One region of the Exiguobacterium sp. R-39 genome, then DNA from elsewhere that is predicted to be linked to it. Evidence: a T-box and tRNA genes for the amino acid it is inferred to sense, from the RefSeq annotation. Region 1 holds a T-box; the other holds one or more tRNA genes.

Region 1 (14,707 bases):
ATATTTCAGCGCAAGATCGCGGATGGCTACCGGTGGTTCTACATACGGTGCTTGTGGATGTAATAACCAAGTTGCCGCTTCATGAGTATCTGTGATCGGGAAGAACGGAGGTTCTTTCTCGAAATCAATTTTCATTGCGTACTGATTACGTGGTGCAAATGCATCACCGAGTGGTGGGTGCAATAAGTTCGGTGGTGTTCCAGGAATTGCCGGTAAGTCTTGCGAACGATCGTCAGACGGTCGTGGCATTGATCCAAGCAGTCCCCATGTGTAAGGGTGACGTGGCTCATAGAAAATTTCATCGACCGTTCCTTTTTCAATCAACTTCCCAGCATACATAACCGCTACACGGTCTGCCATGTTCGCTACGACACCAAGATCGTGTGTAATGAAGATGATAGCTGTACCTGTTTTTTGCTGGATGTCTTTTAACAACTCAAGAATCTGTGCCTGAATCGTAACATCGAGTGCTGTCGTCGGCTCATCGGCAATCAAGACTTTAGGATTACAAGCCAGTGCAATCGCGATAACAATCCGTTGACGCATCCCGCCTGATAGTTGGTGCGGATATTGTTTCAGACGTGCTTCCGGGTTCGGAATTCCGACGAGTGTCAGTAATTCTAACGTCCGTTTTTTAGCTGCATCGCCTGTCAATCCCTGGTGGCGTTTCAAACCTTCGGCAATCTGTTTGAAGATGGTCATCGTCGGATTTAATGATGTCATCGGATCCTGGAAGATCATCGCGATATCACGACCACGTACTTTTTGCATCTCTTTATCAGAGAGTTTGACCAGATCACGGCCGTCAAACATGATTTCACCTTTCGTGATTTCACCGGGAGGATTTGGAATCAAACGCATGATAGCTTTTGATGTAACCGATTTACCTGAACCGGATTCACCAACGATGGCAAGTGTTTCGCCTTTCTTTAAATCAAACGATACGCCGCGGACGGCTTGAACCGTCCCAGCATACGTATGGAAAGCGACAGTCAGGTCGCGTACTGATAAAATAGTTTCCATTGTGGATGAACTCCTCTCTTATTTCCGTTAGCGACGCAGACGTGGGTCGAACGCATCACGTAATCCATCGGCTAGCATGTTAAAGCTGATCATGACAAGTACGAGGATTGTCGATGGGATGACGAGCAAGTAAGGGAATGTTTTTAATTCTTTGTACCCTTCATTGATCAATGTACCCAGTGATGGTTGTGGTGGAGCAAGACCAAGACCGATGAAGCTTAGGAAAGCCTCGAAGAAGATTGCACCTGGAATCGTGAACATCAATGAAATGATGATTGTACCGAGTGTATTTGGAATCAAATGCTTGAATACTAAACGTGCGCTAGAAGCACCAAGTGTGCGTGCTGCAAGAACGAATTCCTGGTTCTTAAGTTTCAGGATCTGTCCGCGGACGAGTCGACTCATCCCGATCCAGCCGGTGATCGTCATCGCGAGGATGATGGTCGTGATTCCGGGTTCAAGAATCAAGATGAACAAGATGATTAAAATCAAGTTCGGAATCCCTGTCAGGATTTCCGCAATCCGTTGCATGATATTATCGACACGTCCACCGTAGTAAGCAGAAATTCCGCCATACGTGACACCGACTAGAACATCAATGATTGCTGCGACAAGACCGATGAAGAGTGAAATTCGTGTTCCTTCCCAGACACGTGACCATAAGTCACGACCGAGATGGTCCGTACCAAACCAAAATGTATCTTTGACTTGTTTCGTTTCATAAAAATCGATTGGCTTTTCACCAAGTGTTGCCATTCCGTCAAAACCAGCCCACTCAAGACCTGTAATTTTTGGCGGTAGTTTAGCTTGAGTAATCGTTTGGGTATAAGCATCTCTACCGGACAACATCGGTCCGAAGAGTGATAACAGTGCGATGATGACGATGATGACGAGCGACAGGATTGCCGCTTTGTTTTTACGAAGGCGTGTCCAGGCATCCTGCCAGAAGTTTAAGCTTTTTCCGGCAATCCGCTCACCCGCTTGTTCATTAAATTCTACTGGTTGGAACAGTGATGAGTCGAACTGTTCTGCTTTTGCGTTTGAATTTTGTTCTGCCATTATTTGCTACCCCCCAAACGAATCCGTGGATCGACGACACCGTACAGAATATCGACGAGCAAGATCATAAAGATAAAGACTGCCGAGAAGAACAGCGTTGTCCCCATGATAACCGTATAGTCATTTTGTGTGATGGACGAAACGAACAATTCACCAAGACCCGGTACGGCAAAGATTTTTTCAATAACGAATGTTCCTGTAATCAAGGCTGCTGTCATTGGTCCAAGAATCGTGATGGCTGGAATCAAGGCGTTACGCACCATGTGTTTCCAAGTGATCGATTGACCGTCTAGGCCTTTTGCTTTAGCAAGTGTCACGTAATCCTGACCGGTGACTTCAAGCATCTCCGTTCGAACGAAACGGGCAATTGAGGCTGTTACTCCAAGCGATAAGGAAACGGTCGGAAGAATCGTATGTGCTGGACTTTCCCAGAAGGCTACTGGCAATACGCCCCATTTCACTCCGATATAATATTGAAGAAGTGACGCAAATACGAATGATGGCACGGAAATCCCTAGTACCGAAATGAACATCGCACCGTAATCAACTGCTGTATTGTGGCGAAGAGCCGCGACAACACCGAGGACAAGACCAAGAACTACACCGAGAACAAGGGCTTGAATACCTAATTGAGCGGATGGTCCAATTCGTTCCATAATCAAATCTGTTACTGGACGGCTGTCATATTTAAATGATACACCGAGGTCTCCTTGAACTAAGTTGACCATGTACGCTGCATAGCGTTGTGGAAGCGGATCATTCAAGTTGTACTTATCCCGCAGGATATCTAACTGTTCAGGAGAAAGTTTCTCCTGGTTTTGGAACGGTGAACCTGGTAACAGATCCATTAGGAAGAAAGTGAACGAAGCGATGAGTAAAAACGTCAGTACGCCGTAAACAAGGCGTTGAGCTAAATAACGGCCCATAGATGGCACCCCCTATAAAGATTTTCTGTTTTTTTCGAAACATCAATAAAATCAGTATGACCCAAAATTGTCGGAACATTCAAGAATTTTGTCGTAAAAATTAAAATTCTTTTTTATTTTGGACTGATTGACGCCCCCCTGGCCGCTGTTTTTTCACAGTTAACCAATATTTCAGAATTTTTCGTTTGATTCCATTATACTTTGCTAACAAAGTAATTAGAACCTATTTTTTACGAAAATTTCACATTTCTGCTAACAAAATGAGTTTCCATTCAGAAAAAATCGTATAAAACAGGAGCGTTCCTTGAAAACGTTCTCAAGGACGCTCCCATTTTCAATTACTTCACATCAACATATTTGTACTGGAAGTCAGCACCAAAAACTTGACGGTTAAAGTCTTTGACCGTCGGACGACTCAGGAATGCAGCACCCGCTTGATAAATCGGTGCGATCGCTTGGTCTTTTTCGATCAATTGTGACTCTGCTTGTTTAAAGAGATCAAGACGTTTTGCGACATCTGATTCTTCGTTGGCAGCGTTCAACAATTTATCGTAGGCAGACGATTTGTATTTGACGTCATTTTGACTGTTTGTCGATTCAAAGATCGATAAGTTCGACATTGGATCTTGATAGTCCGGACCCCAAAGCGCATAAGACATTTGGTAATCGCCTTTTGCTTCTAAATCCAGTTTATTTTTGAACGGTTGTTGTTTGATCGCAACAGTGACATTCGGAAGGTTTTTCTCAATCTGTCCCTTCATGTATTCACTGATTTTCTTCGCGTCTTCGCTATCGAATGACAAGAGTTCAATCGTTGCTTTCTTATCACCGTTTGCTTTTTTCCAAAGATCAGCTGCTTCTTTCGCATCCCGGTCGAACCAATTGATGTCGCTTGTATAGTCTTTACCTGCGTCATCTTTGATGAATTCTTTCGGAATGAAGCTTGTAGTCGGAATCGAACCGTTCGCAAGTAACGTATCCGTGATCCCTTTTGGATCGATTGCCCGTGCGATCGCTTTACGCGCATTGACGTTTTTCATTGTGGCGTCTTCATTGTTGAACTTCAAGTAAGCAATCGATGAACGGAGTGCGGTCTTGAATTCAGGTTTTGATTCATATGTCGCAACTTGCTCTGACGTGAGGCCGGCATAATCGATTTCGTCCGTATCATACAGATTTACAACGGTAGAGTTATCTTTAACGACACTGATCGAGACCTCATCGAGTTTAACGGCATCTTTATCCCAATAGTTTTCGTTTTTCGTCAGAATACGTTTTGAATCCGTTTTCCAAGATGTCCAAACGAAAGGACCGTTGTAAAGAAGTTTATCCGGTTTAAGCGAGAAGTCTTTTTTGTTTTTGTTATAGAAATCTTCGCTGATTGGTGTATACGTTCCGAATGATGTGAGTGAAAGGAAGTATGGTGCCGGACGTTCGAGTTTAACTTCAAGTGTCTTGTCGTCAATCGCTTTGACACCTAGCTCGTCGACTGGTTTTTTTCCTTGTGAGACATCAGCACCATTTTTGACCGTATCAAAGATGTATGCATAACCGGAAGCAGTTTTTGGATCGACGGCACGTTTCCATGCAAATTCAAAATCCTGTGCTTTGACTGGTGTACCATCTGACCATTTAGAATCACGAAGCGTAAACGTATATGTGAGGTTATCACTTGAGATATCTGTTTTTTCAGCAAGTGCCGGAATCGCTTTCCCGTCTTTGTCTAACCGGTAAAGACCTTCCATCGTGTTTCCGATCATGTTGAACGCAACTGCATCTGTTGCTTGTGCCGGATCGACCGTCGTAATATCAGAAGTATCCGTTAATCGTAAAACTTTTTTGCCTTTAGAAGAACCTGCATCTTTATCTCCGTCACCTGTTGTTGAACAACCTGCAAGTACAACGCTTCCTGCAAGCATAACTGATAACGCGAGACCGACTGTTTTTTTATTCATCGGTGAGTCATCTCCTTTTCATTTTCAAAACCGCTTAATATAAACGATTTTTGGACATCTCGTCGAAACTGCCTCAACGTTCCCCAAAACGCATTGACCTAGTTTCAAAAACTTAAACGAAGTGATAAATTGATTTTATGTGAGAATAACAATATCGTCAAGTGAATAGTCACACTATTTGCTATTTTATACGTCCTGAATAGTACAGAGTCGTAACAATCCTTGACTTTGCGTATAATGAAATCATCATCTTGCCGTAGGAGGTTCATCATGTCTGCTAAACTATTACGCCCGCTTCTGATTGCTTTGATTTTAACAACTGTCTACACGATTTGGGCCGTCGCCACCGACGCTACCCATTCATTTGTTTATCACTTGTCAGGCGGCTTGTTCATTGCCGGCTTCCTGTTACTTGCTATCGGATTCTTCTCCAATATGTCTGCCAATGGATTTTTTAAAGGCATCACTGCAGGCTTTAAAAAGCAACGGGAAGCGAAGTTACGGGAAGTCGATGGGGATTATTACGAAGACGAGGATGAAGAAAGTGAACTTTTAAAAGCAAAACAAAAGCGGGCTTCTAACCGGACGGTTCCTTATCTCTCGAGTGGTTTTATTTGTATCGTCGTCTCTTTACTCTTATCGTTCATTTGACGGAATTTTGATGACGATTAGAAGAAACATGTGCTAAAGTGGAGATAACGTTATACGAGAACACAGTGATGGAGAGTAGTACATCTGATAACCACTTACAGAGAGTCCATGGATGGTGGAAATGGACAGTCGGCGCAGATGGAATGGACTTCGGAGTGGCTGATTCGAAATGATGTAGAATCAGACGGGTCTGCCCGTTACAGCAAATGAGCGGCTAGTTTTCTAGCAACTTGGGTGGCAACGCGATGACTCGTCCCTTGAATGATTCAAGGGATGTGTCATCTTTTTTATTTCATTTTTTGGAGGGATTCTCATGAAAACGATTTTTTCAGGCATTAAGCCAACGGGTACGGTGACGCTTGGTAACTACATTGGCGCGATGAAACACTTTGTTAATCTTCAGGACGAACACGATGCATATTACTGTATCGTCGACTTACATTCCATCACGGTCGAAATTGACCGGATTGAACTTATGAACAATACACGGGCGCTTGCTGCACTTTATATCGCAAGCGGACTCAATCCTGAAAAATCAACAATCTTCGTCCAGTCGGAAGTTAAAGCGCACGCTCAGCTCGGGTGGATGCTGACATGTCTGTCCGGTATGGGTGAACTAGAACGTATGACACAATATAAAGATAAGTCGCAAGGCAAAGACCGGATTGGTGCTGGATTATTTGTTTATCCAACCTTGATGGCAGCCGATATTCTCTTATATGATGCAGAGCTTGTTCCAGTCGGCGACGATCAAAAACAACATATCGAGTTGACACGTGACTTAGCGCAACGTTTTAACAGCCGCTATTACGAAACATTTAAAATGCCGGAGCCGGTCATCGCCGAAACGGGTGCCCGTATCATGAGCTTGACGTCTCCCGATAAAAAGATGTCAAAAACGGATACAAATCCAAAAGGCTATATTTCGATGCTCGACGCTCCGGACGTGATTCGCAAAAAAATCAAGTCTGCCGTAACGGATTCCGAGGGGATCGTTCGATTTGACCGGGAAGACAAACCGGGCGTCTCAAACTTGCTCGAAATTTATTCATTGCTGGCTGGTATTTCAATCAAAGACTTGGAAGCAAAGTATGATGGATTGAACTATGGTGTATTTAAATCAGATGTCGCAGAAGTCATCGTTGCTGAACTAGAACCGATCCAGCAACGTTATTACGACTTAATTGATTCAGAAGAACTCGATTTGATTCTTGACAATGGTCGCGACAAAGCAGATCTGGTTGCTTCACGTAAATTGGCGAAAGTCGAAAAAGCGATGGGACTCCAACGGAAACGCGCAAAAGTAAAGAAATAATTTTAGGTGTCTTTCAACGATTCTTGCCTTTCTTCTTATTTTTTTAGAAGAAAGGTTTTTTTATTTGCGCAACAAAAAAAGCGCTCCCAGTTAAGGGAACGCTTTTTATACTTATTTACCTTCGATTGAAGCCCATTTGTACGAGAAATCTGCGCCGAAGTTATGTTCGACAATCCCTTTAACGTATGGTTTAACCATGAATGCACGTCCACGCTGATAAACAGGTGAGATGGCTGCAGAATCAAGAAGGATTTTCTCTGCTTCTTGAAGCTCTGACCAACGTTTTGTAGCATCCGTTTGTGTTTTTGCATCGTTGATGAGTTTATCGTACTCTTTATCTGACCACTTACCACGGTTGTATGGTCCGTCAGTCAAGAAGAGATCGAGGAACGTCATTGGATCTTGGTAGTCAGGACCCCAGCCGGCGAATGAGAACTCAAAGTCGCCTTTGTTTTCGAGATCAAGTTTGTTTTTGAACGGTTGTTGCTTGATTGTGACTTTCATGCCTGGAAGGTTCTTCTCAAGCTCACCTTTCAAGAACTCACCAATTTTCTTCGCGTCATCACTATCGTAGTTAAGAAGCTCAAGTTCAACCGATTTTTGACCGATCTCTTTTAAGCCCTCTTCCCATAGTTTTTTCGCTTCGTCTGCATTGTACTCGTTGAATGTCGGGTACTTTTCACGGAAGTCTTTTCCGTCAGCATCTTTCGCGAAATCTTTTGGTACGAGATAGTTTGCAGGAAGTGATCCGTTCGCCAAGATGACGTCCGTGATTCCTTTTTTATTGTAACCCATGTCGATTGCGCGACGGATTTTTTCGTTGTTTAATGCTTTGACTTTCGTGTTCAAGTAAAGGTAGAAGATTGTAGATTCACCCTTTGTTTTGAACTCGTCATTATCTTGATACTGAGCAACGAATTCTGAAGAGAGACCAGCACGGTCGATATCGCCTTTTTCGTAAAGGTTAACTGCTGTTGAAGTTTCTTTAACGACCTTGACGTTGATTGTGTTCAACTTGACGCTATCTTTATCCCAATAGTTGTCGTTTTTGACCATTTTCCAGCCTTGTTCACGTGTCCATTCTGTTAACTTGAATGGTCCGTTGTAAAGTGATTTATCTGCTGTCGAACCGAAGTCCTTACCGATTTTTTTCGAAAGTTCTTCCGATTTCGGCATGAATGGACCGAATCCAGTTAAACCAAGGAAGTAATCCGCTGGTGCTTTCAATTTGACTTCGAATGTCTTGTCGTCAACTGCTTTGACGCCAACCGCATCACGCTCGCCTTTTTTCGTGTTGTATTCTTCAGCACCTTCGATGTTGTAGAAGACATACGCGTATTGCGAAGCATTTTCCGGGTTCAAGACTTCTTTCCAAGCATATTCGAAGTCTTTTGCTGTGATTGGTGTACCGTCCGACCATTTAGCATCACGTAGCTTGAATGTGTACGTCAATTTATCGTCAGAAACTGTGTGACTTTCAGCAATACCTGGTGTCGGCTGTTGCTTGTCATCTAAACGATAAAGACCTTCCATCGTGTTGTTCAAGACGTTGAACGACACGGCATCCGTAGAAGTTGTTGGGTTAAGCGTCGGAATATCAGCACTTTCGGTCAAGTTTAGCGTTTGCTCACTTGATTTTTTGTCTGAACTTTTGTCGCCCGATGATGTGTCATTTGAATCAGTCGTCGAACAAGCTGCAAGGAACGCGCTTGAAACGAGGGCTACAGATGTAGCCAGTGCAAAACTTTTCTTTTTCATGATACGATGACCCCCCTAAAATTTCCAAAGCTAGTAATCTAAGGTTTTTGAGCGAAAAAAAAAGTCGTTACTTTTATTCGACCAAAACCTCTCGTTACAAATAGTTTACAATGTTCTGATAATTTTGCAAACCTTTTATCCGATTTTTCTAAATATTTTTTCAAAACAATTTGAAAATAAGTGGAATTTTTAGTTTTTTGTGTGACTTTTTATAAAATAAAGCTAAATTTCTTTATTCAAAAAAAGCGATTTAACGGTCATCCGAACCGTTAAATCGCTTTTCCTTCTTCTATTCCTATGCGATATTACGCGTGATAGCGTTTAAAGACGAGTGAAGCATTATGACCACCGAACCCAAGCGAGTTGCTGAGGGCATACTCCACATCCCATGACCGGCTTCCCTCGCGCACGTAATCAAGATCACACCCTTCACTCGGTTGTTCCAAATGAATCGTCGGGTGAACGATTTGTTCTTGCAACGATTTAATTGTCGCGATGGCTTCTACTCCACCGGCACCGCCTAGTAAATGACCAATCATCGACTTCGTCGAGTTGATGGCTAATTTTTCAGCATGATTTCCAAATACGGTATGGATCGCTTTCGTTTCAAGTACATCATTCATCGGCGTACTTGTTCCATGAGCATTAATATATTGAACGGCGGCCGGTTCAATACCTGCATCTTGAATCGCCATCGCCATTGCGCGCGCTCCGCCGTCGCCGTCTGGATCTGGTGCTGTGATATGGTAAGCATCGGCTGTTAATCCGTATCCGCTGACTTCTGCATAGATTTTGGCACCGCGGGCAATCGCATGTTCATACTCTTCAAGTACCAGGATTCCGGCACCCTCTCCCATGACAAATCCGTCACGGCCTTCATCAAACGGACGGCTTGCCGTGTTTGGATCATGGTTCGTCGACATCGCTTTATTGGCACAAAAACCAGCAAAAGCAAGATTGGTAATCGGTGCTTCTGCTCCACCGGCAATCATGACGTCCGCGTCGCCGCGTTCAATGACGCGTAACGCTTCACCAATCGCGTTTGTACCGGAAGCACATGCAGTGACGGAACAGTTATTCGGTCCTTTTGCTCCTGTATAAATCGAAACTTGGCCACTTGCCATGTTTGGAATCATCATTGGAATGAAGAATGGACTGACACGACGATGTCCCCGTTCAAAATAGATTTTCGCCTGTTTTTCAATCGTCTCGACGCCGCCGATTCCTGATCCGATCCAGACGCCGATACGTTCAGCATTGGCTTTAACATCCAGTTCAGCATTTTTGACGGCTTCCATACTTGCGACGAGCGAATAATGAACGAAACGGTCCATTTTCCGGGCTTCCTTTGCTTCAATGAATTCCGTGACATCAAAATTCTGTAATTCTCCTGTTACTTTCGTCGGATACTCATCGATATCAAGACGTTCCATCGGACGAATCCCGTTTTCACCGGCTTTTAACGCATTCCAGAATGTATCGACATCATTACCGATTGGCGTCAGTGCGCCCATACCTGTTACTACTACACGTTTTCTCATCATTTTATGTGTTCTCCCCTTTAGTCCAAGTAATGTAAGCTGCCCCCCATGTCAAACCTGCGCCGAATCCGGCGAGGACAAGTGTCGTCCCCGGTGACAATCTTCCTTGTCGCCGTGCCTCTTCTAGTGCAAGTGGTATTGACGCAGCAGATGTATTCGCATGTTCGTCAATCGTCACGATCACTTTCTCTTCTTCAATTCCAAGCCGTTCACGTGCTGCATCAATAATCCGTAAATTCGCTTGATGCGGAATCAGTAAATCAAGTTCAGCCAGTGTTCCGTCCGCTTTTTGAATGACTTTTTCCACGATGTCCGGTAACTTGCGGACTGCGAACTTAAAGACTTCCCGACCGTTCATTTCAATCGGACCATCCAGGTTTTTAAATAACAGATGTGCTCCGCGGCCATCCGTGCCAAGTTCAAAGGCATTCAATCCTTGCTGCTCGGTTGGACCGAGGACAACCGCTCCAGCGCCATCACCAAACAAGATGGCTGTCGACCGGTCTGACCAGTCAACGATGCTGGACATCTTCTCTGCACCAATGACCAGTGCATGCTTCGATTCCGTTGCCGTCATCATACTCGAAGCCGTCTGTAGGGCAAAAATGAATCCGCTACAGGCTGCGCTGATATCAAAAGCTGTCGCACCGAGTGCGCCGATCCGCTCCTGAACGATACAGGCAGTTGACGGGAAAGCACGTCCGGTTGCCGTTCCGACAACAATCAATCCGATGTCGTCTGCTGTCAAGTTAGCATCCGCTAATGCTTTTTCCGCTGCTTCCGTCGCTAAATCAGTGACATCGACTGCATCATCTGCAATCCGTCGCGCGCCGATTCCTGTACGTGTCCGAATCCATTCATCACTCGTATCGAGTGTCGCTGCTAAATCATCATTTGTCATCCGATGTTCGGGTAATGATGTACCGAGTCCTACAATTCCGATATTCATATGATTGCTCCTTTGAAATTAGTATCTGGTACTAATATAAAGCGTTAAACACATTTTGTCAAAGAGAAAAGAAGGTCTCCCGTTGAGAGACCTTCTTTCACGTAATCCAGATTACTCTGAATCAGCTAATGTGCGGACGACTTCCATGACCATCTTCGCTGAATTAATCGAAGCAATCTCCAAGAATTCATCAAATGACAGAGATGCTTCTTCATCGGCACTGTCAGAAATCGAACGTGTCACGACGAACGGAACATCGAACTGATGGCAAACTTGTGCAATCGGTGCCGCTTCCATCTCAACTGCCGCGACATCCGGGAAGTTCGTTTTAATGAGGTTTGAACGCTCCGTATCATGGATGAACGAATCACCTGTCACGATCAAACCATGGACGACCCGAATCGTATCCATTCGTTCAATGACAGCTTCCGCTGTTGCAATCAATTTTGGATCAGCTGTATAGGCAGCCGGCATCCCCGGGACTTGACCATACTCGTAACCAAACGCCGTCACGTCGACATCATGGTGACGGACTTCCGTCGAAACAACGACATCACCGACTTTTAAACCGGCTCTGAATCCGCCGGCTGAACCGGTATTGATGACGGCACTTGGCTTGAAATGATCAAGCAGTAATGTCGTTCCGATTGCGGCATTGACTTTTCCGATACCGGATTTTAAGATGACGACCGGGACACTGTTCAACAGCCCTTCATAAAAATGATAGTTGGCAATGACCGTATCTTTTCGTTCCGATAATTCATTTCGAAGTAAGTTTACTTCTTCTTCCATTGCTCCGATAATTGCGATCGGCATGTCTTTTTCCCCCGTTCAAGCAGAAAACCGGATTGCTCCGGCTGCTGTTAATTCGTATTTACTTGATTGATGTAATTTTTACAGCGAAATCTCCGCCGGGTGCTTGAACGGAAACTTGCTCGCCGACACTGTGGCCGAACAGGCTTTTCGCAATCGGTGATTCGTTCGAGATTTTCCCGGTGAACGGATCGGCTTCTGCACTACCAACAATCGTATACGTTTCTTCTTCATTGTCTTCAAGGATCAAGAATGTAACTGTTGTCCCGATACCAACAACCGAGATATCCTTCTCATCTTCCGAGATGATGGCGACGTTGCGTAACATCTCTTCCAATTGAGCAATCCGGCCTTCGACCATTGCTTGTTCTTCTTTCGCTGAATCATATTCCGCGTTTTCCGACAAGTCACCAAATGAACGGGCAATCTTAATGTTTTCGACAACTTCTTTACGGCGGACTGACTTCAATTCGTTTAATTCGTTTTCAACATTCGCTTTACCTTCAAGCGTCATGTAATACTGTTTTTCTGCCATTTTTGTCACGCTCCTTTTTATTCCACTAGTATAGTATATTCACATCTTTTTTGGAATCAATATCCTCTTTGATCAAGTGAAGACCGATAATCGAGAATCGCCCGGATCTTCGTGACGAGTAAATCGATTGCCACGTGGTTTTCGCCACCTTCGGGAACAATGATGTCGGCATATCGTTTTGTTGGTTCACAAAACTGAAGATGCATCGGACGGACGACTTTCGTATACTGCTCGACGACAGAATCAATCGAACGTCCCCTTTCATTCATATCACGTTGCATCCGACGCAGAATCCGAACATCGGCATCTGTATCCACGAAGACTTTAATATCCATCAATTCCCGTAAACGTTCATCTTCAAGCGCTAAAATACCTTCGACGATGATGACGTCACGTGGATCAAGCGGAATCGTCTCCGTTGCCCGTGTGTGCGCAACGTAATCATAGACCGGTTTTTCAACCGCCTGATTTTCTCGCAGTGCCTTAATGTGTTCAATCAGCAAATCGTTATCAAAGGCAAACGGGTGATCATAGTTTGTTTGATAACGCTCTTCCATCGATAATTCACTTTGATCCTTATAGTAAGCATCCTGCTCGATCATGACGATGGATTCACTCGGGAACGCGTCGACAAGTGACCGTGCGACCGTCGTCTTTCCTGAACCTGTTCCTCCAGCCACACCAATTACAACCGGTTTTTGCATTGAATTCGTACCTCCATCATTCATTCCGACTTTACTTTCCGACTGACGGACACACCGTCTCCAAGTGGGAAAATCGTCGTATCATATTGATCTTGCTCCATCATCCATGCCGTGAATTCTTTAACCAGACGGACAAGGCGCCGTCTTCTCCGGTCAAAGGTCTTCGGATCTGTCTCAAGGACATCTCCGTGCAAAAACAGGTTATCCGTATATAAAACTCCGCCTATTGGCACCAATCGCCCATAACCGTTAAAGAATTTTTTATACTGTCCTTTCGCTGCGTCGATGAATACGGCATCGAACTGCTGTTCAAGGGTTTCGGCTAATTCTACTGCATCAGCAAAAACGATGTCAATCCGGTCCGCGACGTCTGATCGTTCAATGAACATCTTGGCTTCGGCGTATCGTTTCGCATTTCGTTCTACTGTCGTGATCCGGGCATCCGGTAAGGCACGAGCCATCCGAATCGCACTGTAACCAATCGCTGTTCCAAGTTCAAGAATTCGTTTCGGTTGTTGTAACGTCAACAACGATAACAAAACTTCCGATCCCGTCAGTTCAATGATTGGAATATGGTGCTCTTTCGCGTATGCTTCCATTTCCTGTAACAAGGGATCACGCGGTCGAATCATCCCTTCGACATACGCTGTAAAATCATTCATTCGGAATTCACTCCTTCTGCGCATAAACAGGTTGACCGGGAACGAACATACCGTTCCCAATCAACCCCCTGTTCATTGCTCTTTACTTGCTTCGTATTCGACCCATTCCGGTTTATACTTCACAACATTTCGTTGATGTTCCTCATAGGTTTCCTCATAAAGAATTTGCCCCCGTGGATTTTTATCACTTGGTGGTCGGGCAAAGAAATAAACATATTTCGTCTTTTTCGGATTAAGGACGGCAAGAATTGAATCTTTACTGACCGTTGAAATCGGACCAATCGGAATACCTTCATACTTGTACGTATTGTATTTCGAATTGTTCTCAAGATCCTTCAATGTCGTCAGTGCTGTATTCTCTCCTGTACCGTACCAGACCGTTGGATCCGATTGGAGTTTCATCCCGTCGTTGAGGCGATTCGTAAAGACACCGGCAATCTCACGACGATCGTCTGGTGTTGCGGCTTCCCGCTCGACCATCGATCCGAGACTCAACACTTCATGGAAGGTCATGCCTGATTTCTTAATCGCATCGGTGTTCTCATCATAAATCTTTTCCGTCTCATCTAACATCGTTTCGGCAATTTGATTGATACTTTTTCCTTTGTCGAATTCGTATGTCGCCGGGAAAAGGTATCCTTCGAGTGAATAAAGGACTCCCTGCTTTGTCACTTCATCCGTTAACATCGGATACTTGTCAATTAATGTCTTGATATACGCCTCATCCGTCAATGATTTTCGGATCGAGTCAGCTTTAAAACCGGTTGCTTTCGCAATGATGGCAATTTGACGATCCATCGTGATTCCTTCAGGGAT
Region 2 (14,707 bases), 1.4 Mb from region 1:
GTCTGCGAGAATCGCTCGGTGAATCGTGACGTCTTTACCGATCTTAACGTTCGGGAAGATGACCGAATCCTTCACAAGTGAACCTTCTGCGACGTCAACGCCGTAAAAGAGAACCGAATGATTGATTTCGCCTTCGATATGGCATCCTTCGTTGATGATCGAAGTATCGATTGAAGCATTGTTCCCGATGTACTGTGGTTGTTGATTTGGATTGACGGAGTGTACTTTCCAAGACGGTTCATACAAATCAAACTCCGGATCCGCTGCAAGTAAATCCATGTTGGCTTCCCAAAGTGATTGGATTGTTCCGACGTCTTTCCAGTATCCCTTGAATTTATAGGCACGAATATTTAGGTTTTCAAATAGCATGTTCGGAATGATGTTTTTCCCGAAGTCAAAGCTTGATTCTGCATCCCCGGCATCTTGAATCAAGTGACGTTTCAAGACATCCCAGTTAAAGACGTAAATTCCCATCGAAGCCAGGTTTGATTTCGGATTTTCCGGTTTTTCTTCAAATTCATTGATTCGAAGATCTTCGTCCGTATTCAGGATCCCGAAGCGCGGTGCTTCTTCCCAAGGGACTTCGCGAACAGAAATCGTGACGTCTGCTCCCCCTTGACGATGTTCCTCAATCATTTTTTCGTAATCCATTTTGTAGATGTGATCCCCTGACAATACAAGCACATAATCTGGATCGTATTGGTTGATGTAACTCATATTCCGGTAGATGGCATTCGCCGTTCCTTCATACCAGTTTTTCCCGTTTTGGGCTTGGTATGGTGGCAGGATCGTTAATCCACCGTTACGGCGGTCAAGATCCCAGGCACTTCCGATTCCAAGATAGCGGTTCAGTTCAAGTGGTTCATATTGCGTCAAGACTCCTACTGTGTCGATTCCTGAGTTCGTACAGTTAGATAACGGGAAATCAATGATTCGATATTTCCCTCCAAACGCGACCGCCGGTTTTGCAGTGTGTTTCGTAAGTGCTCCTAGACGTTTTCCTTCTCCGCCAGCAAGCAACATCGCGACGACATTCTTTTTAGCCATTTCGTCCCCTCCAGTTTGTGCTCTTTTTGTCCATCAATCATGTGTTTTAATTTATACAGATACTCTTATATACCCACCTTTTCTCTTTTTAATATAACATTCCTGCAAAATAGGTTTATTAAAATACAAATTTCTTAAATTTCTCTACTGTTTTCTCCATAAAAGACCGATAATAGGAATGAAATGCCGTTTGAAAGGAGTTTTCATGAGAATCACGACCGGATACACCTTAGTGTTGGCTTTAGCTTTTAGTTTAGTACTAACACTTTTTTCAGTTCGTAATCAGTTGGATCTTGCCCAGGATTTGTTCCGTTGGGCAGATCAAAAAACGACTGATCGCCCCCTCGCATCGTATCAACCGATTACTGTCACGTACCAAAAAGAACGCCTCGAGCTTTATGACGGGTTACGCCGGAATGATTTGAAAGCAAATGCTTTACCGCCAAAGGTCGAGCAGGCTTTCATTGCAATTGAAGACCGGCGATTTTATCAACATGACGGTTATGATATCACCGGTATTTTGCGAGCGTTTACAGAAAATCAATCCGGCGATAACAAAGGTCAAGGCGGGAGTACCATCACCCAGCAACTGGCACGGATGACTTATCTTTCCACAGAAAAAACCTATACTAGAAAAATAAAAGAAATTTTGATTGCGATCGAATTGGAACAAAAATATTCAAAAAAAGAGCTTTTAACGGCGTATGTCAATCAAGCTTATTTTGCGAATAATATCTACGGCATCGAACTCGCAGCAACATCCTATCTTGGAAAACATGCAAAAGATTTAAACTGGGCGGAAGTCAGCTATTTGGCTTCGATTCCAAACAATCCGTCTCTTTACAATCCATTGCGGTTTCCGAAAAATACAAGCAAACGCCAACAACGCATTTTAAAAGCTTTGCAGCAGACGCAAAACATTTCAAACAAAGCCCGGAAGCAGTCGGTCAACCTTTCGTTTCATAAGCCGACCATCCGGTATCCTGATTACATTGATGCCAGCGTATCAGAAGCAATCCGCCAAACAGCCGCTTTAAAAAATTTGAGCATGTCACAGGCTGAACAGTATTTACATCAACATGGCGCCGTCATTCAGACTTATCTTGATCCGGCAGAACAGACGCGGGCCAAACAAGCGATTCAACAACTCCCCCAACCGATTGAAGGCGCTTACGTCGGAATCGATGGAGATACACGTGGTGTAACAGCACTTGTCGGCAACAAGTCCAATGTACCGGGACAGCTCAACCGGGCGGTTCAGTCTTACCGTCAGCCTGGGTCAACGTTGAAACCATTACTTGTTTATGGTCCCTACCTTGAAAAGACGAAAAAAACATTAACGAGTCGATTGGACGGAAGTCCTGTTTGTTTTGACGGGTACTGTCCGCAAAACAGTAACAACCGGATTCTCGGAAGCGTGACGATTGCTGATGCGATTGCTTACTCCTACAATACACCAGCCTTACGTGCTTTTTCTGTTTCGTTTAATGAAGGATTGAAGACGATCCGACCGTTCCGGTTCAGTCAATGGACGGAAGAAGATAATTCCTACAACAGTGCATTAGGCGGGTTGAAGTATGGCGTCAGTCCACTTGAACTGACTAGTGCCTATACAACCTTTGTCAATGATGGACTTTACAGTCCCTCTTCGATGATCCGCACCATCACGACGGATCAGGGAGCACTTTACCGGCATACGATGTCAACGGACCGGATCTGGTCGAGCCGGACAAACCAATTACTGCGCAAAGGGCTCCACAACGTCATGACCTATGGAACAGGACGCTTGGGTTATGATTCTAATCCTGCCTATACAGGAGGCAAGACCGGTACGACAAATGACAATAAAGACATGTGGTTTGTCGGCATAAAGAATCAACATGTCGGAGGAATCTGGCTTGGGGCAGATATTCCCCGTGCCTTCCCAAGCGAAGCGAACAGTACATTACAGGTCAGAACGTGGGCTTCGATTGTCCAATGACTTATTTCGTAAACAAAACGGCTTGTCCTAGCGAATTGAACAAGCTCAGTCCGACCCAGGTCAATCCGGCCAGTAATATGCCCCATGCCAGAAAAAGAAATACCACTAGTCCGATGGCTCCTGCAGTGGAGGTCATTTTACTGATTTGAAACACGTAAAAGAAAAAATAGAATAAAAAAGAACTTGCCAGTACGAGACAAACTAACGGGAACGATGTCATGAATGCAAAACTGATGCATCCTCCGATTAACAGGAGAATACTGCCGGGGCGTAACATACTCAATGTCGTTCCCACCTGTTCTTTGATGAAAAACGCAAACCCAAGCTGATTAATCGTATCGGAAATCAGTTTCAAAGAACTGAAGATCATGAAATAAATGATTAAAAAGCCAAGCCATACGAGCAACTTCGTGTTACGTGCACTAAGTATTTGTAGTAGCTCGTCGTAGACCCCGACGTCATTCAACCACGTCAGTGCAAGCTCAGACGTAGCAATCGCAAGAGACGTACTGAACAGCAGGATGCTGATCAGAGGGGCATAACTCAATAAGTAGACGTTCGTCCGCATTTCGAATCTCCATTCATAGAAATTTCATATGTAGCACACAATTACACTTACAAGTATACTATAATAGATTATATCGGTTATTGAGACTAAAGGGGGAAGCAAAAATGGCATTTATTTTAATGGTAGGCGTTAGCCTCGCTTTCTTGACAGCGATTTTTACTGCAGGCTACAACAAAAAACCTGAAGGTAACGAATAAAACAAATCCCCCTGCCCGTTCATTCGGGTCAGGGGGATCTGTTGTTTTACAGTAGATTCGCATATCCTTGTTGCCGGAGTGCTTCATACACGATGATGGCAGCCGTGTTCGAGACATTGAGCGAACGAACAAGATTCGATTGCGGAAGACGGATGCAACGATCCAGATTCTCATCAATGACGTTTAACGGTAATCCTTTTGTTTCGCGTCCGAAAACAAAAAAGTAGTCTTCTTCAACGTTCGATAAATCCACTTGGCTTGGATATTTTTCGCCATACTTCGTGATATAGTAGAACGTCCCATCCGGATGTTTATCCCACAACTCTTCCAACGAATCATGATACCTTACATCAACGAACTCCCAATAATCAAGACCTGCCCGTTTCAACTGTTTATCATCCGTTGAAAACCCAAGCGGTCGTATTAAATGTAAGACTGAATGCGTCGCTGCGCATGTCCGTGAAATATTACCTGTATTTTGTGGAATTTCTGGTTGATACATGACGACGTGAATGGCCATTAATTCTTCTCTCCTAACTCATGCGCAAGCAGCGCTTCTTTATGGGCAATGCCACTGGCAAAACCCGTCATTTTACCGGATGCCCCAATAATCCGGTGACAGGGATAAATCAAAGCGATTGGATTCCGATTCAAAGAACCTCCGACTGCACGGGCCGCCTTTTCGGAACCAATCATTCGTGCCAGTTGTCCATAACTTGCTGTCTGGTCGAACGGAATCAATCTCAACGCTTCCAAGACACGCTGCTGGAAGACGGTCACTTCTAGCCGGCAAGGAACGTCATCCAATGCGCCCGGCTGTCCTCGTTCATATGCTTCAAGTGCATCGGCTAGAAAATCAGGCAACGGTGCCTCATAATAGGCAGCTTCGTCAAGATATTGCTTCAGACGATTCATGTCATGTCCAAAATCGAGATAGACGACTTCATCTTCTTCCCACCCGATAACCAACTCACCAAACGTATAGGTCAATTTTTTATACGGCATGCCCGCTCCCCCATTCCTCAAGCAAACGATTCCCTTCCACTTGAACATCTTCCGCAGAATCAGTCAACAGACGCCCTTGGATATAGTCTTTTGCTTCTTGACCGGCAATCCGACCAATTGCCCAGACGGCAAGGGCTCGCATATCTTCCCGCTGATCGGTTTCAGCCATCACTCGCAAAGCCTCGAGTGCCGTCCGGTCTTGATAATGTACGAGCGCACAGACGGCGTTACGTTGAATTGGTTTTTTCCCACGCCATGCACCCGATAATGAACCAAACCGTGTTTTAAATTCACGATTACTAAGAGAAAGCAACGGAATGAGTAACGGTTTGACCTGTTCCGGATCAGGTTGCAGTTCGCTGTGTTGTGTGGCATGTTTTTTCCGGTTGTATGGACAAACTTGCTGACAGGTATCACAACCGTATAAACGATTTCCGAGGGCATATCGGAAATGTTCAGGAATCAGAGTCTTCGTTTGCGTAATGAACGAGATGCAACGTTTCGCATCGATGACACCCGGTTCAATCAGTGCATCCGTTGGACAAGCATCGAGACATTTATTGCAGGAACCGCACAACTCTTCGACCGGCTCATCCGGAGGCAGATATTGATCTGTAATCAATTCTCCTAAATAAAGATAAGAACCATGTTCCTCGCTAATGATGGAACAGTTTTTCCCGCTGAATCCGATCCCTGCCCGTTCTGCGACCGCACGATCGACCAGTTCTCCCGTGTCGACCATCGAACGTGATCGAGCTCCGGGGATCAGTTCTTGAATTTTTTCTTCCAGCAATGTCAATCGCTGCTTCAGAGCCTGATGGTAGTCCAGTCCCCAAGAAGAACGTCCAAAGATTCCGCGCCGTTCCCCTTCTTTTCCACGCGGAGCATCCTTGAGCTTACTTGGATAAGCGACGGCGATTGCGATGATGGAGACGGCATCATCCAGTAACAGCGTTGGTGTCGTCCGCCGTTCAAGATCGGGTTCTTCAAATCCGGAAGCATATCCTTTTTCTTGTTGTTGAATGAGACGCTGTTTCATCACCAGAAAAGGATCCGCTGTCGTAATACGGAATTCATCGATACCAATTTCTTTGGCATACCTCTGCAATTCTTTTTTCAACAATTCCCCCTGCATCGTATCTCTCCTTTCGCTTGTTTATCTCCATGCTAAACAAAAAGAGCAAAGTGTCAATTAAAAACGACACGTTGCTCTTTTCAGGTAAGCGGGTGAAGGGAATCGAACCCTCATCATCAGCTTGGAAGGCTGAGGTTTTACCACTAAACTACACCCGCATAATCAGGTGAATCTTAAATGAGATCGTACAAAGGTAAAAGCGGGTGAAGGGAATCGAACCCTCATCATCAGCTTGGAAGGCTGAGGTTTTACCACTAAACTACACCCGCAAGATACCGGTGGTCGGAATCGAACCGACACTCCAAAGGAACACGATTTTGAGTCGTGCGCGTCTACCAGTTCCGCCACACCGGCACAATCTCTTGCAAAACTATTCAATTAAGAATTATTGGAGGCGCCAGTCAGAATCGAACTGACGATAGAGGAGTTGCAGTCCTCTGCCTTACCACTTGGCTATGGCGCCATTTATTGGAGCGGAAGACGGGATTCGAACCCGCGACCCCGACCTTGGCAAGGTCGTATTCTACCACTGAACTACTTCCGCACAAAAAGCTGGGCTGGAAGGGATCGAACCTTCGCATGCTGGAATCAAAATCCAGTGCCTTACCACTTGGCCACAGCCCAATAATAAAAGGGCGACTGATGGGAATTGAACCCACGAATGCCGGAATCACAATCCGGTGCGTTAACCACTTCGCCACAATCGCCATAATAATAAAACAGGGGCAGCAGGAATCGAACCCGCGCTGACGGTTTTGGAGACCGTAGTTCTACCGCTAAACTATGCCCCTAAAGTGGTGGGGGGGGGCGGATTCGAACCGCCGAACCCGAGGGAGCGGATTTACAGTCCGCCGCGTTTAGCCACTTCGCTACCCCCCCACAAATGGGAAAACATTAAAAATCATATGGTGGCTTTGGACGGAATCGAACCGCCGACACGAGGATTTTCAGTCCTCTGCTCTACCGACTGAGCTACAAAGCCTTAATAATGGCGGTCCTGACGGGATTCGAACCCGCGATCTCCTGCGTGACAGGCAGGCATGTTAACCGCTACACCACAGGACCGTATGTAATAATTGCGGGGGCCGGATTTGAACCGACGACCTTTGGGTTATGAGCCCAACGAGCTACCAGACTGCTCCACCCCGCGATGATAAAAAATGGTGACCCGTACGGGAATCGAACCCGTGATACCGCCGTGAAAGGGCGGTGTCTTAACCGCTTGACCAACGGGCCATTTTATAATTGAAAATGTTATGGCGGAGAGCAAGGGATTCGAACCCTTGAGACGCTTATGACGCCTACACGATTTCCAATCGTGCTCCTTCGGCCACTCGGACAGCTCTCCATTGCATGTGGTGAAGAAGTAATAAATGGCTCCGCAAGTAGGATTTGAACCTACGACCTACCGGTTAACAGCCGGTTGCTCTACCACTGAGCTATTGCGGAACGATCGCCTGGCAGCGTCCTATCCTCACAGGGGGAAGCCCCCAACTACTTTCGGCGTTCAAGTGCTTAACTTCCGTGTTCGGCATGGGAACGGGTGTGACCACTTGGCTATCGCCACCAGACATCTATCATCTTAACATTATGTTTCCATAACGTCAAGCGCTTTTTTGAAAGGCTCGCGCCCTCAAAACTGAAGTCATCAACAATGCATCTGCTAGAACAAGGCCTCGACCGATTAGTATCACTCAGCTCCGCATGTCGCCATGCTTCCACCCGTGACCTATCTACCTCATCGTCTCTGAGGGGTCTTTCTTGATTACTCAAAGGGAAATCTCATCTTGGAGGGGGCTTCATGCTTAGATGCTTTCAGCATTTATCCCGTCCGCACGTAGCTACCCAGCGATGCTCCTGGCGGAACAACTGGTACACCAGCGGTGCGTCCATCCCGGTCCTCTCGTACTAAGGACAGCTCTCCTCAAATTTCCTGCGCCCACGACGGATAGGGACCGAACTGTCTCACGACGTTCTGAACCCAGCTCGCGTACCGCTTTAATGGGCGAACAGCCCAACCCTTGGGACCTACTCCAGCCCCAGGATGCGATGAGCCGACATCGAGGTGCCAAACCTCCCCGTCGATGTGGACTCTTGGGGGAGATCAGCCTGTTATCCCCAGGGTAGCTTTTATCCGTTGAGCGATGGCCCTTCCATGCGGAACCACCGGATCACTAAGCCCGACTTTCGTCCCTGCTCGACTTGTAGGTCTCGCAGTCAAGCTCCCTTCTGCCTTTGCGCTCTACGAATGATTTCCAACCATTCTGAGGGAACCTTTGGGCGCCTCCGTTACTGTTTAGGAGGCGACCGCCCCAGTCAAACTACCCGCCTGACACGGTCCTCCAGCCGGATGACGGCTGCGAGTTAGAGACTCTATGCATGAAGGGCGGTATCCCAAGGGTGACTCCTCCGAAGCTGGCGCTCCGGTCTCGACGTCTCCCGCCTATCCTGTACATCATGCACAAAGCCTCAATATCAGGCTGTAGTAAAGCTCCATGGGGTCTTTCCGTCCTGTCGCGGGTAACCTGCATCTTCACAGGTACTATGATTTCACCGGGTCTCTCGTTGAGACAGTGCCCAAATCGTTACGCCTTTCGTGCGGGTCGGAACTTACCCGACAAGGAATTTCGCTACCTTAGGACCGTTATAGTTACGGCCGCCGTTTACTGGGGCTTCGGTTCAAAGCTTCGCTTGCGCTAACCCATCCCCTTAACCTTCCAGCACCGGGCAGGCGTCAGCCCCTATACGTCATCTTGCGATTTAGCAGAGACCTGTGTTTTTGCTAAACAGTCGTTTGGGCCTATTCACTGCGGCTCTACTCAATGTAGAGCGTCCCTTCTCCCGAAGTTACGGGACCATTTTGCCGAGTTCCTTAACGAGAGTTATCCCGCGCGTCTTAGAATTCTCATCCCGCCTACCTGTGTCGGTTTACGGTACTGGCACCTTCCACCTCACTAGAGGCTTTTCTTGGCAGTGTGAAATCGTGACCTTCGTCCCTACGGGACTCCGCATCGTTCCTCGACTTTGGTGCCTGACGGATTTGCCAATCAGACGGTCTCGAAACTTACACATGCACTTCCATCCGCATGCGTCACTATCCTCCTGCGTCCCCCCATTGTTCAAACGGTGGATCGGTGGTACAGGAATATCAACCTGTTATCCATCGCCTACGCCTTTCGGCCTCGGCTTAGGTCCAGACTAACCCTGAGCGGACGAGCCTTCCTCAGGAAACCTTGGGCTTTCGACGGAGGGGATTCTCACCCCTCTTTTCGCTACTCACACCGGCATTCTCACTTCCAAACGCTCCACTGCTCCTTACGGTACAGCTTCACAGCGGTTTGGAACGCTCCCCTACCATTCCTTACGGAATCCGCAGCTTCGGTGGTATGTTTAGCCCCGTTACATTTTCGGCGCGGCGCCACTCGACTAGTGAGCTATTACGCACTCTTTGAATGGTGGCTGCTTCTAAGCCAACATCCTAGCTGTCTAGGCAGCGCCACATCCTTTTCCACTTAACATACACTTTGGGACCTTAGCTGGCGGTCTGGGCTGTTTCCCTCTTGACTACGGATCTTATCACTCGCAGTCTGACTCCCGAGTATAAGTTGCCGGCATTCGGAGTTTAACTGAATTCGGTAACCCTGTGGGGGCCCCTAGTCCAATCAGTGCTCTACCTCCGGAACTCTCAACCTCGAGGCTAGCCCTAAAGCTATTTCGGGGAGAACCAGCTATCTCCAGGTTCGATTGGCATTTCACCGCTACCCACACCTCATCCCCGCACTTTTCAACGTGCGTGGGTTCGGACCTCCAGTCAGTGTTACCTGACCTTCATCCTGGACATGGGTAGATCACCTGGTTTCGGGTCTACGACAACGCACTATGGCGCCCTATTCAGACTCGCTTTCGCTACGGCTCCGCCTCATCAGCTTAACCTCGCGCGCTATCGTAACTCGCCGGTTCATTCTACAAAAGGCACGCCATCACCCATTAACGGGCTCTGACTACTTGTAGGCATACGGTTTCAGGATCTATTTCACTCCCCTTCCGGGGTGCTTTTCACCTTTCCCTCACGGTACTGGTTCACTATCGGTCACTAGGGAGTATTTAGCCTTGGGAGATGGTCCTCCCGGATTCCGACGGGGTTTCACGTGTCCCGCCGTACTCAGGATCCACTCTGGAGGGAAAACAGTTTCAGCTACAGGGCTGTCACCTTCTTCGGCCGGCCTTTCCAGGTCGTTCGCCTACTGTCTTCCTTTTTGACTCCGTATAGAGTGTCCTACAACCCCGGAGAGCATGCTCTCCGGTTTGGGCTGTTCCCGTTTCGCTCGCCGCTACTCAGGGAATCGCATTTGCTTTCTCTTCCTCCGGGTACTTAGATGTTTCAGTTCCCCGGGTCTGCCTCACGCTACACTATGTATTCATGTAACATGTCCCATCCCATTACGGATGGTGGGTTCCCCCATTCGGAAATCCTCGGATCAAAGCATACTTACTGCTCCCCGAAGCATATCGCTGTTCGTCGCGTCCTTCATCGGCTCCTAGTGCCAAGGCATCCACCGTACGCCCTTCATACCTTGATCTAGCATTTTGGTATTCTAAGAACACACGTCTAATGACATGGTTATAAAAATTTGATGTCTTGTTGATGTCTTCAGTTTTCAAGGTGCGAGTGTCTCTTGCGAGACGGAGAGACGAGCTCTCAAAACTGAACGATGGGCATGTCCCGTAAGGGACGTTTTCCTTAGAAAGGAGGTGATCCAGCCGCACCTTCCGATACGGCTACCTTGTTACGACTTCACCCCAATCATCTACCCCACCTTCGACGGCTGGCTCCTTGCGGTTACCTCACCGGCTTCGGGTGTTGCAAACTCTCGTGGTGTGACGGGCGGTGTGTACAAGACCCGGGAACGTATTCACCGCAGTATGCTGACCTGCGATTACTAGCGATTCCGACTTCATGCAGGCGAGTTGCAGCCTGCAATCCGAACTGGGAACGGCTTTCTGGGATTGGCTCCACCTCGCGGTCTCGCTGCCCTTTGTACCGTCCATTGTAGCACGTGTGTAGCCCAACTCATAAGGGGCATGATGATTTGACGTCATCCCCACCTTCCTCCGGTTTGTCACCGGCAGTCTCCCTAGAGTGCCCAACTGAATGCTGGCAACTAAGGATAGGGGTTGCGCTCGTTGCGGGACTTAACCCAACATCTCACGACACGAGCTGACGACAACCATGCACCACCTGTCACCCTTGTCCCCGAAGGGAAAACTTGATCTCTCAAGCGGTCAAGGGGATGTCAAGAGTTGGTAAGGTTCTTCGCGTTGCTTCGAATTAAACCACATGCTCCACCGCTTGTGCGGGTCCCCGTCAATTCCTTTGAGTTTCAGCCTTGCGGCCGTACTCCCCAGGCGGAGTGCTTAATGCGTTAGCTTCAGCACTGAGGGGCGGAAACCCCCCAACACCTAGCACTCATCGTTTACGGCGTGGACTACCAGGGTATCTAATCCTGTTTGCTCCCCACGCTTTCGCGCCTCAGCGTCAGTTACAGACCAAAGAGTCGCCTTCGCCACTGGTGTTCCTCCACATCTCTACGCATTTCACCGCTACACATGGAATTCCACTCTTCTCTTCTGTACTCAAGCCTTCCAGTTTCCAATGACCCTCCCCGGTTGAGCCGGGGGCTTTCACATCAGACTTAAAAGGCCGCCTGCGCGCGCTTTACGCCCAATAATTCCGGACAACGCTTGCCACCTACGTATTACCGCGGCTGCTGGCACGTAGTTAGCCGTGGCTTTCTCGCAAGGTACCGTCAAGGTACGAGCATTACCTCTCGTACTTGTTCTTCCCTTACAACAGAGTTTTACGATCCGAAAACCTTCATCACTCACGCGGCGTTGCTCCATCAGACTTTCGTCCATTGTGGAAGATTCCCTACTGCTGCCTCCCGTAGGAGTCTGGGCCGTGTCTCAGTCCCAGTGTGGCCGATCACCCTCTCAGGTCGGCTATGCATCGTCGCCTTGGTGGGCCATTACCCCACCAACTAGCTAATGCACCGCAAGGCCATCCCAAGGTGACGCCGGAGCGCCTTTCATCATCAGACCATGCGGTCTGAAGAACTATTCGGTATTAGCTCCGATTTCTCGGAGTTATCCCAATCCTTGGGGCAGGTTCCTTACGTGTTACTCACCCGTCCGCCGCTCATTCCCTTCACTTCCCTCCGAAGAGTTCCGTGAGCTTCCTGCGCTCGACTTGCATGTATTAGGCACGCCGCCAGCGTTCGTCCTGAGCCAGGATCAAACTCTCCATAAAGTGTTTGACTTGCTCGTTGTGTGACCGAAGTCACGTTGACGAAGCTTGCGCTTCATTCATTGTTTGTATCCGAAGATACGTTTTTTGCCTCATCGTTCAGTTTTCAAAGTTCGTCGTGTCGTTTTCAGCGACTTTAATAAGATATCACGGAATAGCTTATGCGTCAACCGTTTTTTTCTCGTTTTTTTCATCGCGTCAATGGCGTGTGCCTGTCGACATGTATTAATATACTATCTCGAGATAATAACGTCAATGCTTTTTAATCATTTTTCTTGTTATTATTTTTTTCTTCTATATATGCTTACTCTATTTAATTTTAAAAAACAAAAAACCGGTCTGTCAAACGACCGGTTCATATGTCACGAGTTCAACTCCAAGTCCTTTCGTACGTTGGTACGAAATCCGGACTAACCCTTTCCGGATGAAGAAATCAATCAAGCTACCTAAATCAACTTTCAATTCTGTCAAACGGCTTTCTTCCATCAATTCTTGCATCGTCCAAGGATGGTCGTGCTCTCGCATGACTTCGAATAAGTATCTGCCACCGGACAATACTTTCGATTGCAGTAAATGCTCTAGTCCGATCAGCGCTAAATGAATCCGTTGTTCCAATGTTTCTTCACTTAACAGTAGTTGTTCATATAATTTGTAGACATCCGGATCGTCCAGTCGCGCCTGCTCCCAAACGACTACTTCCGGATGCGCTCCTTTTTCCAATACGGACAATCGGGCCAAATGATGCAGTGCATGATGGACATGCGTATAGGCATCATAATAATTCCCGCGACTGAACAGATTTCTTCCGTCCTGAAAACGGCGCAGTAGTTTTGCGAATGACAGCGACATCTGTAAACAGCGTTCCGTTTCCGGGAAATTGAGCAGTTGTTTTTTTAAATCTGTCAAATAGTCATTCCGTTCAAAAATGATAGTCCCTTCCGACACCCAATGGACAGCGCGGCGATTCGCATTTAAAATCAACCAACGGGAAAGGACTTGTTCATGCACAAGATGTAATGAAACCCGAAGTGTATCCAAACGATAATGTTTCACTGTCCACTCGATAGAAGGATCTCGGGTAATTACTAAAAGTAAAACATCAAATTGATCGGTCAAAGAGTCTCTCGGTTGCCTTTTTTCAACAGAGATAATGCCTTGCGTCTCCGGATAAGCCGCATATTCTGAATAAATCGTTCGTGTTGCTTGTTCCATTTCCTTCTCACCCTTCTCTACTCCATACTCGTTACTCTGATCATTCGTCCGTTACCATTTTCGACAAAAAATCAATCGTTCCTGCTTCTGACTCGATCCAACAATATGCTAGACTGACTACAGGGGGAATTCATGTGAAAAAACAACGCAAGAATAAAATAAACCGCGCCCGTAACTTGGCAATGTTCCTTGTCTTTGGTGGAATGCTTGTCATGTATGGCGGTCTTTTGTTAAAACAATTCGAAATCATCATGGTCATCCTCATGCTTGTCGGATTTGTAATGGTCCTCGCCAGTACGGCTCTCTATTTTTTGATCGGACTCACTTCGACGAAAGCAGCAGTCGTCACCTGCCCAAACTGCGGCAAGGAGACGAAAGTCCTCGGGCGAGTCGATTTATGCATGCACTGCGACGAACCTCTGACGATGGATCGTAACCTTGAAGGAAAAGAATTCGATGAAAAGTACAATAAACACAGTAAACGAGCTCCCCGTTAAGGAAGCTCGTTTTTTTAATGCACGTTTGATTGACACTCCGGACAAGTCCCGTAAACCTCAAGACGATGACGATCTACTTTAAAACCTGTTAAATGCGCCGCAACCGTCTCAACGTCATCTAAAACAGGATAGTTGAAGTCAACGATTTTCCCGCATCCTTCGCAAATCATATGGTAATGACGCGTCGTAACGAAATCAAAACGGCTTGAAGCATCTCCATAATTCATCTCTTCTACGATCCCTTTTTCTCTAAAAACCCGTAGATTATTATAAACTGTCGCCACACTCATATTTGGAAAACGATGTTCGAGCGCACGATAAATCTCATCTGCCGTCGGATGTGTATGTCCCGTCGTTAAATATTCCAAAATCGCATGACGTTGTGGTGTCATCCGAACGCCTGATTCCCGTAAAGAGCGTACTGCATCATCTAGCATTTCGTTCGCCACGTCATCCCCTCATTTCTATCTTTCATTGATTATTAGATTGTAATCTTTATAATTAGTCTACCTACATTCTCTCTTTCCGTCAACGGCTCTGCTCCACGTTTGACGGACATGATACAATCATATCGTGATATTTTTCACGTATCAAGGATTGGAGGAATCATCATGTCAACTCATGCAAATCGCCCGACTTCCGAAGCATTATATGAAGTAGCACAACAATGTATCGTCGGAGGTGTGAACAGCCCATCCCGCTCTTATAAAGCAGTCGGAGGTGGTGCCCCCGTTTATATGGAGCGTGGAGAAGGAGCTTAC

The links. A T-box is a leader RNA that pairs with one kind of tRNA and senses whether it is charged. The one in region 1 lies ahead of trpS (tryptophan--tRNA ligase), so its partner is inferred to be a tRNA-Trp.
Region 2: it encodes a tRNA-Trp, which carries the amino acid that the T-box ahead of trpS (tryptophan--tRNA ligase) is inferred to sense. The anticodon was not compared.

The regions. Positions count from the first base shown of each region.
Region 1 covers NZ_CP187965.1:2,093,217-2,107,923, forward strand. The annotation lists gene ACP26N_RS11135 (ABC transporter ATP-binding protein) at 1-1,023, opposite strand, end outside; gene opp3C (oligopeptide ABC transporter permease) at 1,051-2,082, opposite strand; gene opp3b (oligopeptide ABC transporter permease) at 2,082-3,008, opposite strand; gene ACP26N_RS11150 (peptide ABC transporter substrate-binding protein) at 3,347-4,963, opposite strand; gene ACP26N_RS11155 (DUF3899 domain-containing protein) at 5,234-5,614, shown strand; T-box leader at 5,671-5,875, shown strand; gene trpS (tryptophan--tRNA ligase) at 5,928-6,929, shown strand; gene ACP26N_RS11165 (peptide ABC transporter substrate-binding protein) at 7,041-8,687, opposite strand; gene fabF (beta-ketoacyl-ACP synthase II) at 8,993-10,231, opposite strand; gene ACP26N_RS11175 (beta-ketoacyl-ACP synthase III) at 10,233-11,177, opposite strand; gene mtnN (5'-methylthioadenosine/S-adenosylhomocysteine nucleosidase) at 11,289-11,993, opposite strand; gene greA (transcription elongation factor GreA) at 12,052-12,525, opposite strand; gene udk (uridine kinase) at 12,582-13,229, opposite strand; gene ACP26N_RS11195 (O-methyltransferase) at 13,250-13,891, opposite strand; gene mltG (endolytic transglycosylase MltG) at 13,964-14,707, opposite strand, start outside.
Region 2 covers NZ_CP187965.1:685,932-700,638, reverse strand. The annotation lists gene ACP26N_RS03670 (glucose-1-phosphate adenylyltransferase) at 1-1,047, opposite strand, end outside; gene ACP26N_RS03665 (transglycosylase domain-containing protein) at 1,253-3,028, shown strand; gene ACP26N_RS03660 (DUF5366 family protein) at 3,030-3,596, opposite strand; gene trmL (tRNA (uridine(34)/cytosine(34)/5-carboxymethylaminomethyluridine(34)-2'-O)-methyltransferase TrmL) at 3,840-4,313, opposite strand; gene ACP26N_RS03650 (methylated-DNA--[protein]-cysteine S-methyltransferase) at 4,313-4,798, opposite strand; gene queG (tRNA epoxyqueuosine(34) reductase QueG) at 4,788-5,933, opposite strand; tRNA gene ACP26N_RS03640 (tRNA-Gly) at 6,021-6,091, opposite strand; tRNA gene ACP26N_RS03635 (tRNA-Gly) at 6,132-6,202, opposite strand; tRNA gene ACP26N_RS03630 (tRNA-Leu) at 6,207-6,287, opposite strand; tRNA gene ACP26N_RS03625 (tRNA-Cys) at 6,323-6,396, opposite strand; tRNA gene ACP26N_RS03620 (tRNA-Gly) at 6,403-6,477, opposite strand; tRNA gene ACP26N_RS03615 (tRNA-Gln) at 6,486-6,557, opposite strand; tRNA gene ACP26N_RS03610 (tRNA-His) at 6,568-6,640, opposite strand; tRNA gene ACP26N_RS03605 (tRNA-Trp) at 6,654-6,724, opposite strand; tRNA gene ACP26N_RS03600 (tRNA-Tyr) at 6,729-6,812, opposite strand; tRNA gene ACP26N_RS03595 (tRNA-Phe) at 6,840-6,915, opposite strand; tRNA gene ACP26N_RS03590 (tRNA-Asp) at 6,923-6,998, opposite strand; tRNA gene ACP26N_RS03585 (tRNA-Met) at 7,010-7,083, opposite strand; tRNA gene ACP26N_RS03580 (tRNA-Glu) at 7,095-7,169, opposite strand; tRNA gene ACP26N_RS03575 (tRNA-Ser) at 7,191-7,281, opposite strand; tRNA gene ACP26N_RS03570 (tRNA-Asn) at 7,308-7,382, opposite strand; rRNA gene rrf (5S ribosomal RNA) at 7,389-7,504, opposite strand; rRNA gene ACP26N_RS03560 (23S ribosomal RNA) at 7,598-10,513, opposite strand; rRNA gene ACP26N_RS03555 (16S ribosomal RNA) at 10,679-12,240, opposite strand; gene ACP26N_RS03550 (nucleotidyltransferase-like protein) at 12,580-13,449, opposite strand; gene ACP26N_RS03545 (DUF2614 family zinc ribbon-containing protein) at 13,584-13,946, shown strand; gene perR (peroxide-responsive transcriptional repressor PerR) at 13,961-14,383, opposite strand; gene ACP26N_RS03535 (glutamate-1-semialdehyde 2,1-aminomutase) at 14,558-14,707, shown strand, end outside.